DNA from 4 places in the Streptomyces sp. M41 genome. Region 2 is predicted to be linked to each of the others. Evidence: riboswitches for the same ligand, from Rfam matches in the RefSeq annotation. Region 2 holds a riboswitch; each other region holds the start of a gene.
The links. A riboswitch is a leader RNA that binds a small molecule or an ion and turns the genes downstream of it on or off. The one in region 2 is predicted to bind cyclic di-AMP.

Region 1 (3,201 bases), on a different contig from region 2:
AGCGTCGCCAGATGCGTCAGCTCCACCACCACCGCCGACGGCACGACCCCCGGCGCGTGCCGGTCCCCGAACTGGGCGGCGAGCATCACGAGCAGCGGCCGGAACCGCTTGCCCCCGGCCCGCACCAGGTGCTGGGCGGCCTCGGTGATGAAGGGGACCTCGCTCTTGGTGGCTTCGAGCAAACCCTCCTCGACAGCCGCCAATCCGGCCTGGACATCGGCTTCCAGAGCCTGGTCCCGCACGCTCAGCCCGAACGGCCCGACGACGGTCACGAGGGGTCTCCTGTCTGCTGGTGTCTACTGGCGGTTACACGGTTTGTCGATAGGTCGCTGCCATCACTCAAGTCAGCGTATCCGGTCACGTTTCGATCACCGATGCCGCCCACCCGTCCACCACGGGCGGTATCGGATCACGACCGGCAAGTTTTTGATCACCTGATACGGACGGACATCTATCCACTTATAGGTAAGTAGCACCCTGAGTCCTGATCCGGACGTGACCGCCCCGCCGGGATTCACCTTCATGCGCACCCGTTCACCCCTCCCCCTCGCCACCCTGCCGGGTGCCGTACCCCGCACCGGCACCCCCCGAGTACCCGCCGCGGGACATCCCACGGACGACCGCTATGACAACGACTGGAATCACGCCCGAGGTTCCGTCCACGCCCAACGCCCTCGAGCGCGAACCGAGCGCGGAATGAGCGCGAAGTAAGCGTGAAGTGCGCCAGGAAATATGGACGTTGAGGGATGAATCCCCCACCTGACCGCCCCGCTCGAAGACGACACGAAGAGGCCCAATTGCTGCCGACACGGGAAAAACGGACTCCATGAGCGGCCCATTACAGGCGAGTTGGATTCATTGCCCGATTTGCCGCTCTTGTGAATACCAGTGAGTTGGGTCACGCAGCCCCCTTCTCCCCCGCGACCGCGCCCACCCCCGCCTCCCCTTACGGCAAACGCAAGTTGAGGCTTGGCAACCGCAAAGGATCAAGCGCCTCATACGCACCCGACCATGGTCAACCCGCATGACAGGTGACTAGGGCACTTGTTCCGGACATGTGCTCTCGCATACGTTCCCGCTCAGTCGGGCGGACGCCTAATCCTGCCGCCGCCCGCGCCATCCACCTACGCCACTCACACACGCACGGCAGGAGCGGGGGACCCAGGTAAGTCGCCGGACCGGACGCCTTGATGGCACACCGGGCCGGCTAGGGGTGAAGTCGCACCGTCACACGGCGGCGCGGCCGGGCATCTCCCGCCCGAACCCGACAGCTCACCTCGCAGGCGCCGGAGAGGAACAGCGCCATGCCCCGAGGCAAACACCGCCGCCCCCGTACCAACCCGCTCACCCGACGTGTCGTGGCCGCCGGAACCGGCACCGCCGCTCTCGCGCTCCCCTTGCTGAGCGCGACCACCGCGACCGCCGCCGAGCCCGCCCAGGCCCCCACCGCGGCGAAGGTCGGATCCCTCAGCTACACCACCAAGAAGGGCGACACGCTCTACGGCATCGCGGACCGTTACGACGCCCAGGGCGGCTGGCGACAGCTCTACAAGGACAACCGCAAGGCCATCGGCGACGACCCGCGGCTGATCCACCCGGGCGTCGACCTGAAGGTCCGGGCCACGAAGACGGCCGCCACGAAGACGGCCGACAAGGCGGCCTCGCCTGCCAAGAAGTCCGGCGTCGCCCAGGCCACCCATGCCGCCGCGAAGACCTACCCCGACAACCTCGACGGCTGGATCCGCGAGGCCCTGGACATCATGGGGCAAAAGGGGATTCCCGGCTCCTATGAGGGCATTCACCGCAACATCCTGCGTGAGTCGTCGGGCAACCCGGCCGCCATCAACAACTGGGATTCCAACGCCGTGGCGGGCACCCCCTCCAAGGGGCTCCTCCAGGTCATCGACCCGACGTTCGCGGCCTACCACGTGCCGGGAACGGCGTACGACCCCTTCGACCCGGTCGCGAACATCACGGCCGCGTGCAACTACGCAGCCGCGCGCTACGGCTCGATCGACAACGTCAACGGTCCTTACTAGACCCCAGGGTCGTGCGCGGCCCTACCGAACCCGGGGGAACAGGGTCCGGTCCCGGCGGAGGCCGGACCCTGCGACCTACTGGACAAAGTCGGCGACCTACTGGGCGAAGTCGGCCAGGCTCCCCGCGAACAGTGCCTCGAGGACGACGGCGATGCCGTCGTCCTCGTTCGACAGGGTGATCTCGTCGGCGACCGCTTTGAGTTCGGGATGCGCGTTGGCCATCGCGACACCGTGAGCGGCCCAGTCGAACATGGGGATGTCATTGGGCATGTCACCGAAGGCGACGGTCTCGTGCGCGCCGAGGCCGAGATGGTCGGCGGCGAGCGCGAGACCGGTCGCCTTGGTGATGCCGCATGGCTGGAGTTCGACGGTCCCGGGGCCCGACATGGTGACGGTGGCGAGAGAGCCGACCACCGCCCGTGCCGTCGCCGCCAACTCGTCGTCCGACAGGACCGGATGGCGCAGCAGCACCTTGCTGATCGGCTCGCACCACAGGTCGTCGCGGTGCCTGACCCGTACGGCGGGCAGTGTCGGGTGGGGCATCAGGTACCCCGGTTCGATGAGCGTGAGCCCGTCCACACCGTCCTGGTCGACGGCCGCGTACACCTGACCCACCTCGGCCTCGATCTTGCCGAGCGCGGTTTCCGCCAACTCCCGGTCCAGGGTGATGGACCACAGCAGACGGTCCGCGCCCGCGTCGTACAACTGCGCCCCCTGCCCGCACACCGCGAGCCCCGTGCTGCCCATGACATCCAGGAGAGGCCGCACTCTGGGCGCCGGCCGTCCCGTCACCACGAGGTGCTGGGCACCGGCCGCCACCGCCAGCGCGAGCGCGTCGATGGACCGGTCCGAGAGCGTGTCGTCGCCTCGGAGCAGGGTCCCGTCGAGGTCAGTGGCGATGAGTGAATATGCGATAGGTGCGGCCATGATCAGAGAATACGGACAGGACGCCCCATCGACTCGACGTGAACCGGACGGCTGCTGTGTTCACATGTGTTGACACCTGTTCCGGTTGCGCCGCCGCTCACCGTTTCATTTCCGGTTCCGTTCCGCCCTGACAACTTCCGCCCCCTTGTTGCTATTTCACCCCCAAGTGGTGCCCGCGGGCTCCTTGATGGTGGTGTTGATGCGGTTGAACATGTTGGTGACGGAGACGGTGAGA
Region 2 (3,201 bases):
AGGAACGCCGGATCTCGTACGCACGCCGGGTGGTCCGATCGCTCCCCGCCCTGCTGATCGCGGCCGGAGCCGTGTACGACCACCTCACCCCGACGCCCTACACCGGCGCCCCGTTCTTCACCGCCGCGCCCCTGGGTGCCGCCCCGCTCTACTCGCTGCGCGGCACGGTGCTCACGGGCCTCGTGGCCATCGCGGCCCTGGCCGTGCTGCGGGTCCCGCACGGCGGGCTGCCGCTGGCGGAAGTGATCACCGAACTGGCGACCGTGATCACCGTCTCCGTCCTCGCCGTCCTCATCAACCTGCTCGTGCGCCGCAGCGACGCCCGCCTCGCCTCCGCCCGCGCGATCGCCGAGGCAGCCCAGCGCGCCGTGCTGCCCGAACCACCCGAGCGGATCGGCGGGTATCAGATCGCGGCGCGGTACGAGGCGGCACAGGAGGGCGCCTCCATCGGCGGTGACCTGTACGCCGTGCAGGACAGCCCGCACGGCATCCGGCTCGTCGTGGGCGATGTGCGCGGCAAGGGCATGGGGGCCGTCGGCGTCGTCGCCGTCGTCATCGGGACCTTCCGGGAGGCGGCCGAGCAGGAGACCACGCTGGAGGCGGTCGCCCAGCGTCTGGAGCGGGCGCTGACGCGTGAACGCGCGCGACGGGAAGCGGTGGACGCCCGGGAGGGGTTCACCACCGCCGTCCTCGCCGAACTGCCGCACGGCGAGGCGCTCGTACGGATCGTCAACCGCGGGCATCCGTCGCCGCTGCTGCTGTACGCCGACGGCACCGTGCGCTCCCTGTTCGCCCCCGAGCCCGCGCTGCCCCTCGGCATGGCCGAGCTCGGCGCCTGGCCCGACCGGGCCCAGGAAGCCGAGTTCCCGAGCAGGGCCACGCTGCTGCTGTACACCGACGGCCTGTCCGAGGCGCGCGACGAGAATGGGCGGTTCTACGACCCCGAGGTGCGGCTCGCGGGGCGGGCCAACGCCCACCGCGAGCCGGCCGCCCTGCTCGGCGCCCTCGCGGCGGAGGTGCGCCGGCACTCCGGGGGCGGGATGGCGGACGACATGGCGCTGCTCGCCGTACGCCGCCCCTGACCACCGTCACCACCAGTGACCGGATGAGAGCCCTCCGCATAACAACTGACGCACTGTCAGCAGTCATGCGACTGCTGAGCCTTGGCCAACTCGCCCGATTTGGACTGCTCGTGACCTGTTAGTCCCCGCGAAAATCGTTAACGATCAACCGGAACAGCTTGGAATCCGCACCCCGCGTCTATTAACGTTCGATAACGCAGCGCGGTCGTCCCAGCCGTCACAAGAGGCGGCTCCGTGCGCACGCGCCGAATCCTGTACCCAGTACGGGAACCGGGGAACCACCACCCTGGGGTGAATCGCGCTGAAACCACCGTGGACCCACGGCCGGTATACGCGCGTAGGAGACCTTCCTGCTCCGAACCCGTCAGCTAACCCGGTAGGCGAGAAGGAAGGAAAGGAGTACGCCCACGTGGCGTCCAACAGGCCTGCTACGCAAGCCCCGTTCATACCGGGTCAGCGCAGCACCGACACCTTCGGCTACGACCGCGACCGCACCACCGACGGCCCGTTCGAGGAGTGGAATCCCACCGCGGACACCGTTCGTCCCGTGCGCGGCCGGCATCGCGTGGCCAAGCAGCGCGGTGGGGGACTCGCCCGCAGCTCCACGGTTCTCGGCGTCGGTGTCATAGCCGCCGTCGGCGCGGGCGGCATGGCCACCGCGCAGACCGGCAAGCCGCCGGTTGCCATCACCATGCCGGACCTGCCGCTCATCGACGACGACGAGGCCGCCCCGGCGGACACCGGTACGGCGCTGAGCACCATGGGCGCCACGACCGAGGAGGCCACCGAGGGCACCGGCGACGCCGGTGAGGCCCTGCGGGCCCGGATCATCGCCCAGGTCGAGCAGCAGCAGGACCAGATCGACAGCAAGGCCGCCGCCGAAGCGCTCGCCGCCGCCGAGAAGGAAGCCGCCGCTGCCGCCGCCAAGGCGGAGAAGGAAGCCAAGGCCAAGGCCGCCGCCGCGAAGGCCGAGGCCGAGGAGGAGGCCCGCAAGAAGGCCGAGGCCGAGCGCCTCGCCGAGCTGGCCAAGCAGTACGCACTGCCGACCTCCTCGTACACCCTCACCTCGACCTTCGGACAGGCCGGCGCTTACTGGTCCTCCGGCTACCACACGGGCCTGGACTTCGCCGCGCCCTCCGGCACCCTGATCAAGGCTGTGCACACCGGCACCATCACCTTCGCCGGCTGGGACGGCTCCTACGGCTACAAGACGGTCCTCACCCTCGAGGACGGCACCGAGATCTGGTACGCCCACCAGTCCTCGATCAGCGCCAGCGTCGGCCAGAAGGTCAACACCGGTGACGTCATCGGCCGCGTCGGCGCCACCGGCAACGTGACCGGCGCCCACCTCCACCTCGAGGTGCACCCCGACGGCAGCGGCAGCGGCATCGACCCCCTGGCGTGGCTGCGCGGCAAGGGCCTCACGCCCTGACCCACGGCGGCCCCTGCGGCCACCGCCCCACGGCTGTTTCCCGGCGGCCCTGACGACGACCCCCCGACGTCAGGGCCGCCGGCCCTTTCCGTGCGCGCATTCTTCACACACGCTCATCGACGCCACCGCGGAATAGGCCCCGCACTCAGGGAAGTTGACGACGAGCATGACTTCTCTGCGCAAGCTCGGCTCCTCCGACCTCGAGGTCTTCCCGCTCTGCCTCGGCGGCAACGTCTTCGGCTGGACGGCCGACCAAGCCGAGTCCTTCGCCGTCCTCGACGCCTACACGGCGGCGGGCGGCAACTTCATCGACACGGCCGACTCGTACTCGGCGTGGGTCGAGGGCAACGCGGGCGGCGAGTCCGAGACCGTCATCGGCAGCTGGCTGAAGGCGCGCGGCAACCGGGACGACGTCGTGATCGCCACGAAGGTCAGCCAGCACCCCGACTACCAGGGCCTGAACGCCGCCACCGTCAAAGCCGCCGCCGACGCCTCCCTGCGCCGCCTCGGCACCGATCACATCGACCTCTACTACACCCACTTCGACAAGCCCGACGTACCGGTCGAGGAGATCATCGGCGCGCTCGACGAGCTGGTGAAGGCGGGCAAGATCCGGCACATCGCCGCCTCCAACATCTCCGCCGGGCGGCTGAAGGCGTCCCTGGACTTCTCCGACGCGGAGGGCCT
Region 3 (3,201 bases), on a different contig from region 2:
TGACAGCGCGCATTTCGACTCGCTCACCCCGCACCGCATCGCCGCCCAGGACGAGGACGGTGTCGAGCTGCTCTTCGTCCACACCCTGTTGCAGAGCCCCACGGCCGCCCTGTGCCTGGGCCCCACCTCTGGAGAGACGCGATGAGCGACATGGAGGAGAAGTTCCCGCGTGCCCTGTGGGTGCGGCTCATCATCTACATCGCGGTGGGGCACGTCTTCGCCGCCTTCATCTACTTCCTGTTCGAGGCGGGCGCGAAGTAGGCACCGGCGCGAAGTAGGCGCCGGCGCGACGCAGGCACGGGGCGCCGGGCGGACGAGCGTCAGTCGAGGAGCCGCTCCCGCAGCCGCTCCCGGGTCCGGGGGGTGATCCGCAGACCCTGCTCCAGGTAGCTGTCGACACCGCCCCATGTCTGCTCGATCGTCTCGAAGGCGGCGGTCAGATACTCGGCGCGCGCGTCGAAGAGGGGGCTGAGCAGCTCCATGACCTCCGCTGAGTAGACCGACGGGCCGCTGCCGCTGCGCTTCACCTTGTAGCGACGGTGCTTGGCGTTGGACTCCAGATAGTCGGCGACGATCGCCTCGCGCTCGACGCCGACGGCGAGCAGTGTCACGGCGATGGACAGGCCGGCGCGGTCCTTGCCCGCGGCGCAGTGCATGAGGGCGGGGACGCTGTCCTCGGCGAGGGAGTGCAGCACCTGTGAGTGCTCGCCGGTGCGCTCCTTGATGATCAGCCGGTACGAGGCGATCATCCGGTCCGCGGCCTTGCCGTCCGACAGGATCTCCCGCAGCTGCTCGATGTCGCCGTCCCGGACCATCTTCCAGAACTCCGCGCCGTCCGCGGGGTCACTCAACGGCAGGTTCACATTGCGCACCCCCGGCAGCGCGACGTCCGGACCCTCTAGCTTCTGATCGGCGGCGTTGCGGAAGTCGAAGATGGTGTGCAGGCCCAGGGAGCCGAGGAAGGCGGCGTCGTCCTCGGTCGCGTGCGCCAGGTGGCCGCTGCGGAACAGCACGCCGTGCCGCACCCGTCGTCCGTCCACGGTCGGCAGCCCGCCCACATCGCGGAAGTTGCGCACTCCGGCCAGCTCGGGCTCGGTCGACGGGATCTGCTGCGTCACGGGGGCTCCCTCCCGGTCGGCCCCGGCGGCGCGGCTCGGCGTGTGGCCGACGGGGTGCTCCTGACGATACGACATCGGTTCCTGGGGCAATGAGTTGTCCACAAGCGCCGTCGCCGCGGGTGGACACCTCGATGACGTGGGACCTTGATACATCTGTCCATATTTTTCGGTTCTGAGAGCGTTTGATGGTGGAAGGGAGTCTTTGCGCTGCGAATGGCCTGCCTCGAAACGGGCGAATCCATCGAGGCTCTGCTCCGATTTGGTCTGTTCTGCATCGGCATTGTGAGCTTCCTTCCGATTTGCGCGACGACCTCGATGTGGCTAGATATCCTCCAGCGTCACATCTAGGGGTTCTGTCCGAATTGGCGCCTTCATTCCAACTCGCTCTGTATTAAGGAAAGCTGGAGCAACGTCACGTGAGCAGCGTCATATCCGTGACCGTGCGTCGTTCGTCATGTCCACGTAATTCGGGCGCTTTTCATGGGACTTTGAGTCGGGAGAGGTCCCCATAATTCACGGAGTGTGACCGGTAATTCCCACAAGGGATCAACGGGAACGCATTCGGACGGAACCCCTCACTTGTTCCCGTGCGTCTTCCTCGCTTACGTTCGCCCCCAATCCGGACGGACGCCTAATCCTGCCGCCGACCGGACTCCGCGCAAACTCACCCGTGCACGGCAGGAGCGGGGGACCCACAGGTACAACGCCTGTTCCGGTCTCCGGAACGGCTTGGGGTCAAGTCGCGCCTCGGCGCGGCCGGGCATCTCCAGCTCGCACCCGACAGCTCACCTCGTAGGCGCCGGAGAGGAATTCGCCATGCCCGCGAAGGGTAAGCACCGCCGCCCCAAGTCCCTGCGCCTCCCCCGCTCCGTCGCCGTCGCCGGAACCGGTGGCGCCGCTCTCGCCCTCCCGCTCATCGGGGCCACCGGAGCCAACGCGGCTCCCTCTCAGTCCGTTTCGGAAAAGGCCGTCCAGTCGGCTCCGGTCGTCGAGAAGAAGGCGGCGAAGAAGGCTGCCGACAAAAAGACGGGTGCGCGCACCTATTCGGTGAAGGTGGGCGACTACCTCGCAAAGATCGCCGACGAGCAGAGCGTCGACGGCGGCTGGAAGCAGCTCTACGCCGACAACCGTGAGGCCGTCGGCGCCGACCCGTCGCTGATCCACCCGGGTCTGAAGCTCTCCGTCGGTGGCGAGAAGGCCGCGACGGCCGCTCCCAAGTCGTCGTCCCCGTCCTCCGCTTCGGCGTCTGAATCGTCTGAATCATCCCAGTCGTCCAAGTCGTCGGGCTCCTCCGAGTCCTCCCGGTCCTCCCAGTCCTCCAAGAAGGACTCCTCCGGCACGAAGTCCTCCGCCCCGCAGAAGGCGGCCACGGCCGCCCAGAGCGCCGCAGGCTTCTCCGCCCCGCTGTCCACCGCTTCCGTCGGCACCGCCTACAAGGTGGCGGGCAGCATGTGGTCGAGCGGCTACCACACCGGCGTCGACTTCTCCGCCCCGACCGGCACGCCCCTGAAGGCGGTCGGCGCGGGAACCGTCGTCTCCGCCGGCTGGGGCGGCGCGTACGGCAACCAGGTCGTCATCCAGCTCGCCGACGGCCACTACGCCCAGTACGCCCACCTGTCCTCGCTGTCCGTCTCCAGCGGCCAGAGCGTGAGCGCGGGCCAGGAGATCGGCCTCTCCGGCGCGACCGGCAATGTGACCGGCCCGCACCTGCACTTCGAGATCCGCACCACGCCGGACTACGGCTCCGACGTGGACCCGGTCGCCTACCTCCGCTCCAAGGGCGTCTCCCTCGGCTGACCGTCGCTCCACGCGAGCGCAACCTGCCTGACACGCAACCGAAGGCCGGACCCCGATCCCCGGGTCCGGCCTTCGGTCTGCCGTCACCGCCTTGCGGGTGGGGCAGCCGCCCGCCCCGCCCCTGCCGCAGGCCGCACGCAACGCGGTGGGCCAGGTGGTTATTCCGAGTTTGGTGAACCCTTGGGGAGTGGCTTATCTCACCGTTCGTCAACCCCGCCCTACGGTCGCGTAGGTCACATTCAAAGGTGAATCATGTGCCGATGTGACAGACGATTCGAAGAGTGAC
Region 4 (3,201 bases), on a different contig from region 2:
CCAGGCCGGCGAGGCGCGGCCCTGGGCGTTCCCGGCCCCCGAGCGCGGTGAGCTGGACAACGGCCTGACGGTCCTGCGCTGCCACCGCCCCGGCCAGCAGGTCGTCGCCGTCGAGGTGCTTCTGGACACGCCCCTGGACGCGGAGCCGAAGGGCCTCGACGGCATCGCCACGATCATGGCGCGCGCCCTTTCCGAAGGCACCGACAAGCACACCGCCGAGGAGTTCGCCGCCGAGCTGGAGCGCTGCGGCGCCACGCTCGACGCCTACGCCGACCACCCCGGCGTCCGCGTCAGCCTCGAGGTGCCCGTCTCCCGGCTGCCCAAGGCCCTCGACCTGCTCGCCGACGCCCTCAGGGCGCCCGCGTTCGCCGACGCCGAGGTCGAGCGTCTGGTGCGCAACCGGCTCGACGAGATCCCGCACGAGCTGGCCAACCCCTCCCGTCGCGCCGCCAAGGAGCTCGCCAAGGAGCTGTTCCCGGCGACCTCGCGCATGTCGCGTCCGCGCCAGGGCACCGAGGACACGGTCGCGGGCATCGACTCCGCCGCCGTACGCGCCTTCTACGAGCGGCATGTGCGGCCCGCCACCTCCACCGTCGTGGTCGTCGGCGACCTCACCGGGGTCGACCTCGACGGCCTGCTCGGCGACACCCTCGGCGCGTGGACCGGCTCCGCGGCCGAGCCGCGGCCCGTTCCGCCGGTGACCGCCGACGACGCCGGGCGCGTCGTGATCGTGGACCGGCCCGGCGCCGTGCAGACACAGCTGCTGATCGGCCGTCTCGGTCCCGACCGGCACGACCGCGTGTGGCCGGCGCAGGTGCTCGGCACGTACTGCCTGGGCGGCACCCTCACCTCCCGTCTGGACAAGGTCCTGCGCGAGGAGAAGGGCTACACCTACGGCGTGCGCGCCTTCGCCCAGGTCCTGCGCTCCGCCCCGGACGGCACGGGCGCGGCGATGCTCGCCATCAGCGGCTCCGTCGACACCCCGAACACCGGTCCGGCGCTGGACGACCTGTGGAAGGTCCTGCGCGGGGTCGCCGGCGAGGGGCTCACCGACGCCGAGCGGGACTTCGCCGTTCAGAACCTCGTCGGGGTGGCGCCGCTGAAGTACGAGACGGCCGCCGCCGTGGCGAGCACGCTGGCCGACCAGGTCGAGCAGCATCTGCCGGACGACTTCCAGGGGAAGCTGTACCAGCGGCTCGCGTCGACCGGCACCGTCGAGGCCACCGCCGCGGCCGTGAGCGCCTTCCCGGTGGACCGCCTGGTCACGATCCTCGTCGGTGACGCGGCCGAGATCCGGGAGCCCGTCGAGGCCCTCGGAATCGGTGAAGTCACCGTCGTGGCGGCCGAGTAGAGGTACCGGCAGTGCCGGACGACGGCACGCGCGCGTGAGGGGCCCCGGAGACCGCCGAGTCACCGGGGCCCCTTTATGCCCGAATTGAGGGAGAGGTTGCCTGTCTGCCCTGTGGGATGCGCTACAAAAGCCGCGATGCGTTTGGGGATTGAAAGTGGCCCCGTTTAGCGTCTTCCGGGCTGTCCGTCAGGCAGTGCGCCGCGCCCGCGGCACCGGACAGTCATCGCCGAGTCCCCGTACGGCGCGAGCCAGGGGAGCCGGGGACCCACCTCCTGCCGCCGCTATCGCGGCTGCAGGGGCCCAGTAGTCCCTGGGGTGAATCGGACGCCCGCGCGAGATCGCGAGGGGGTCCGTAGGAGACCTTCCTGCTCCGAACCCGTCAGCTAACCCGGTAGGCGAGAAGGAAGGAAAGGATCAGCCACTACATGGCGTTCACCTGCGCCACGGGGAAGAACCGCCCCAGCGGGAAGCACCGTAAGCCCGGCCGGTTCGAGCGCACCACGGCCCGTGCGGCCGGCGTCGCCGCTCTCACCGCCACCGGCGTGATGGGCACCCTGGCCGCCCCGGCGCTCGCCGCCGAGCCCGCCGCGGAGCAGACCGGCCTCATCCCGGTCATCACCGTCGACAACTCGATCGCCGAGCAGATCGACGCCCAGGCCGACGCGCAGGAGCAGGCGGCCGAGGAGGCCGCCGCCGCGAAGAAGGCCGCCCAGGAGGCCGCCCGTAAGAAGGCGGCCGAGAAGGCCAAGAAGGAGCGCGAGGCCAAGGAGCGCGCCGCGCGCGAGGCCGAGCGCAAGCGTCTGCTGTCCTACGTCGCCCCGATCTCCGGCTCGTACGTCTCCACCGGCTACAAGGCCGGCGGCGCCGTCTGGTCCTCCGGCAGTCACACCGGCGTCGACTTCCACGCCGGCAGCGGCACGTCTGTGCACTCGGTCGGTGCCGGCACCGTCGTGGAGGCCGGCTGGGGCGGGGCCTACGGCAACAACGTCGTGATCAAGATGAACGACGGTACGTACACCCAGTACGGCCATCTGTCGTCCATCGGCGTCTCGGTCGGCCAGACGGTCACCCCCGGCCAGCAGATCGGCCTGTCCGGCGCCACCGGCAATGTCACCGGACCGCACCTGCACTTCGAGGCCCGCACCACCGCGGAGTACGGCTCCGACATCGACCCCGTCGCCTACCTCCGCTCGCACGGCGTGAGCCTCTGACGGTTCCTCCACGTCTGCCCGAAAGCCCCGGCTCACCGAGCCGGGGCTTTCGGCGTTCGCGGGGATGTTCGGCTGTCCAAAAAATATCCATGGATTCCGGCCCGCCGTCGGAAATTCCGGCCCGTTGCCATAGAGTCACCCAACACACGTCATTCGTCGACGTTGCACGGGGATTAAAGCGGAGGTCGGTCATGCGTATTCCGGCGCACTCGGTATGCACCGCGATCCGGGACGATATCGTCGCCGGTGTCCATGAGCGCGGCAGCCGCCTCACCGAGGAACTTCTCGCACGCCGCTACGGCGTCTCGCGCGTCCCTGTGCGGGAGGCCCTGCGCACCCTGGAGGCGGAGGGTTTCGTGGTGACCCGGCGCCACGCGGGCGCGTGCGTCGCCGAACCGACCGAGCAGGAGGCCGCCGACCTGCTGGAGATGCGCACCCTCCTGGAACCCCTCGGCGCCTCCCGGGCGGCTCAGCGGCGCACCGAAGCCCACCTCAAGGTGCTGCGCGGCCTGGTCAGGTTGGGCCAGGAGCGTGCCAGGAGGGGGAACAGCGAGGATCTGCGCTCCCTGGGCGGTTGGTTCCACGAGACGCTGGCCCAGGCGTCCGGCAGCCCTGCCCTGACCTCGATGCTGACCCAGC

Region 1: another riboswitch for cyclic di-AMP. It lies ahead of ACHBTE_RS05110 (transglycosylase SLT domain-containing protein); the one in region 2 lies ahead of ACHBTE_RS32360 (M23 family metallopeptidase).
Region 3: another riboswitch for cyclic di-AMP. It lies ahead of ACHBTE_RS02295 (M23 family metallopeptidase); the one in region 2 lies ahead of ACHBTE_RS32360 (M23 family metallopeptidase).
Region 4: another riboswitch for cyclic di-AMP. It lies ahead of ACHBTE_RS03995 (M23 family metallopeptidase); the one in region 2 lies ahead of ACHBTE_RS32360 (M23 family metallopeptidase).

What each region holds. Positions count from the first base shown of each region.
Region 1 is NZ_JBIMKE010000003.1:153,477-156,677, reverse strand. It holds gene ACHBTE_RS05115 (polyprenyl synthetase family protein) at 1-272, opposite strand, end outside; cyclic di-AMP (ydaO/yuaA leader) riboswitch at 1,118-1,299, shown strand; gene ACHBTE_RS05110 (transglycosylase SLT domain-containing protein) at 1,305-2,039, shown strand; gene ACHBTE_RS05105 (HAD family hydrolase) at 2,136-2,966, opposite strand; gene ACHBTE_RS05100 (carboxymuconolactone decarboxylase family protein) at 3,123-3,201, opposite strand, start outside.
Region 2 is NZ_JBIMKE010000039.1:17,771-20,971, reverse strand. It holds gene ACHBTE_RS32365 (PP2C family protein-serine/threonine phosphatase) at 1-1,082, shown strand, start outside; cyclic di-AMP (ydaO/yuaA leader) riboswitch at 1,316-1,480, shown strand; gene ACHBTE_RS32360 (M23 family metallopeptidase) at 1,492-2,514, shown strand; gene ACHBTE_RS32355 (aldo/keto reductase) at 2,681-3,201, shown strand, end outside.
Region 3 is NZ_JBIMKE010000001.1:501,507-504,707, forward strand. It holds gene ACHBTE_RS02280 (helix-turn-helix domain-containing protein) at 1-145, shown strand, start outside; gene ACHBTE_RS02285 (DUF6126 family protein) at 142-261, shown strand; gene ACHBTE_RS02290 (tyrosine-protein phosphatase) at 321-1,118, opposite strand; cyclic di-AMP (ydaO/yuaA leader) riboswitch at 1,774-1,930, shown strand; gene ACHBTE_RS02295 (M23 family metallopeptidase) at 1,935-2,915, shown strand.
Region 4 is NZ_JBIMKE010000002.1:379,037-382,237, reverse strand. It holds gene ACHBTE_RS04000 (M16 family metallopeptidase) at 1-1,351, shown strand, start outside; cyclic di-AMP (ydaO/yuaA leader) riboswitch at 1,566-1,763, shown strand; gene ACHBTE_RS03995 (M23 family metallopeptidase) at 1,777-2,562, shown strand; gene ACHBTE_RS03990 (GntR family transcriptional regulator) at 2,754-3,201, shown strand, end outside.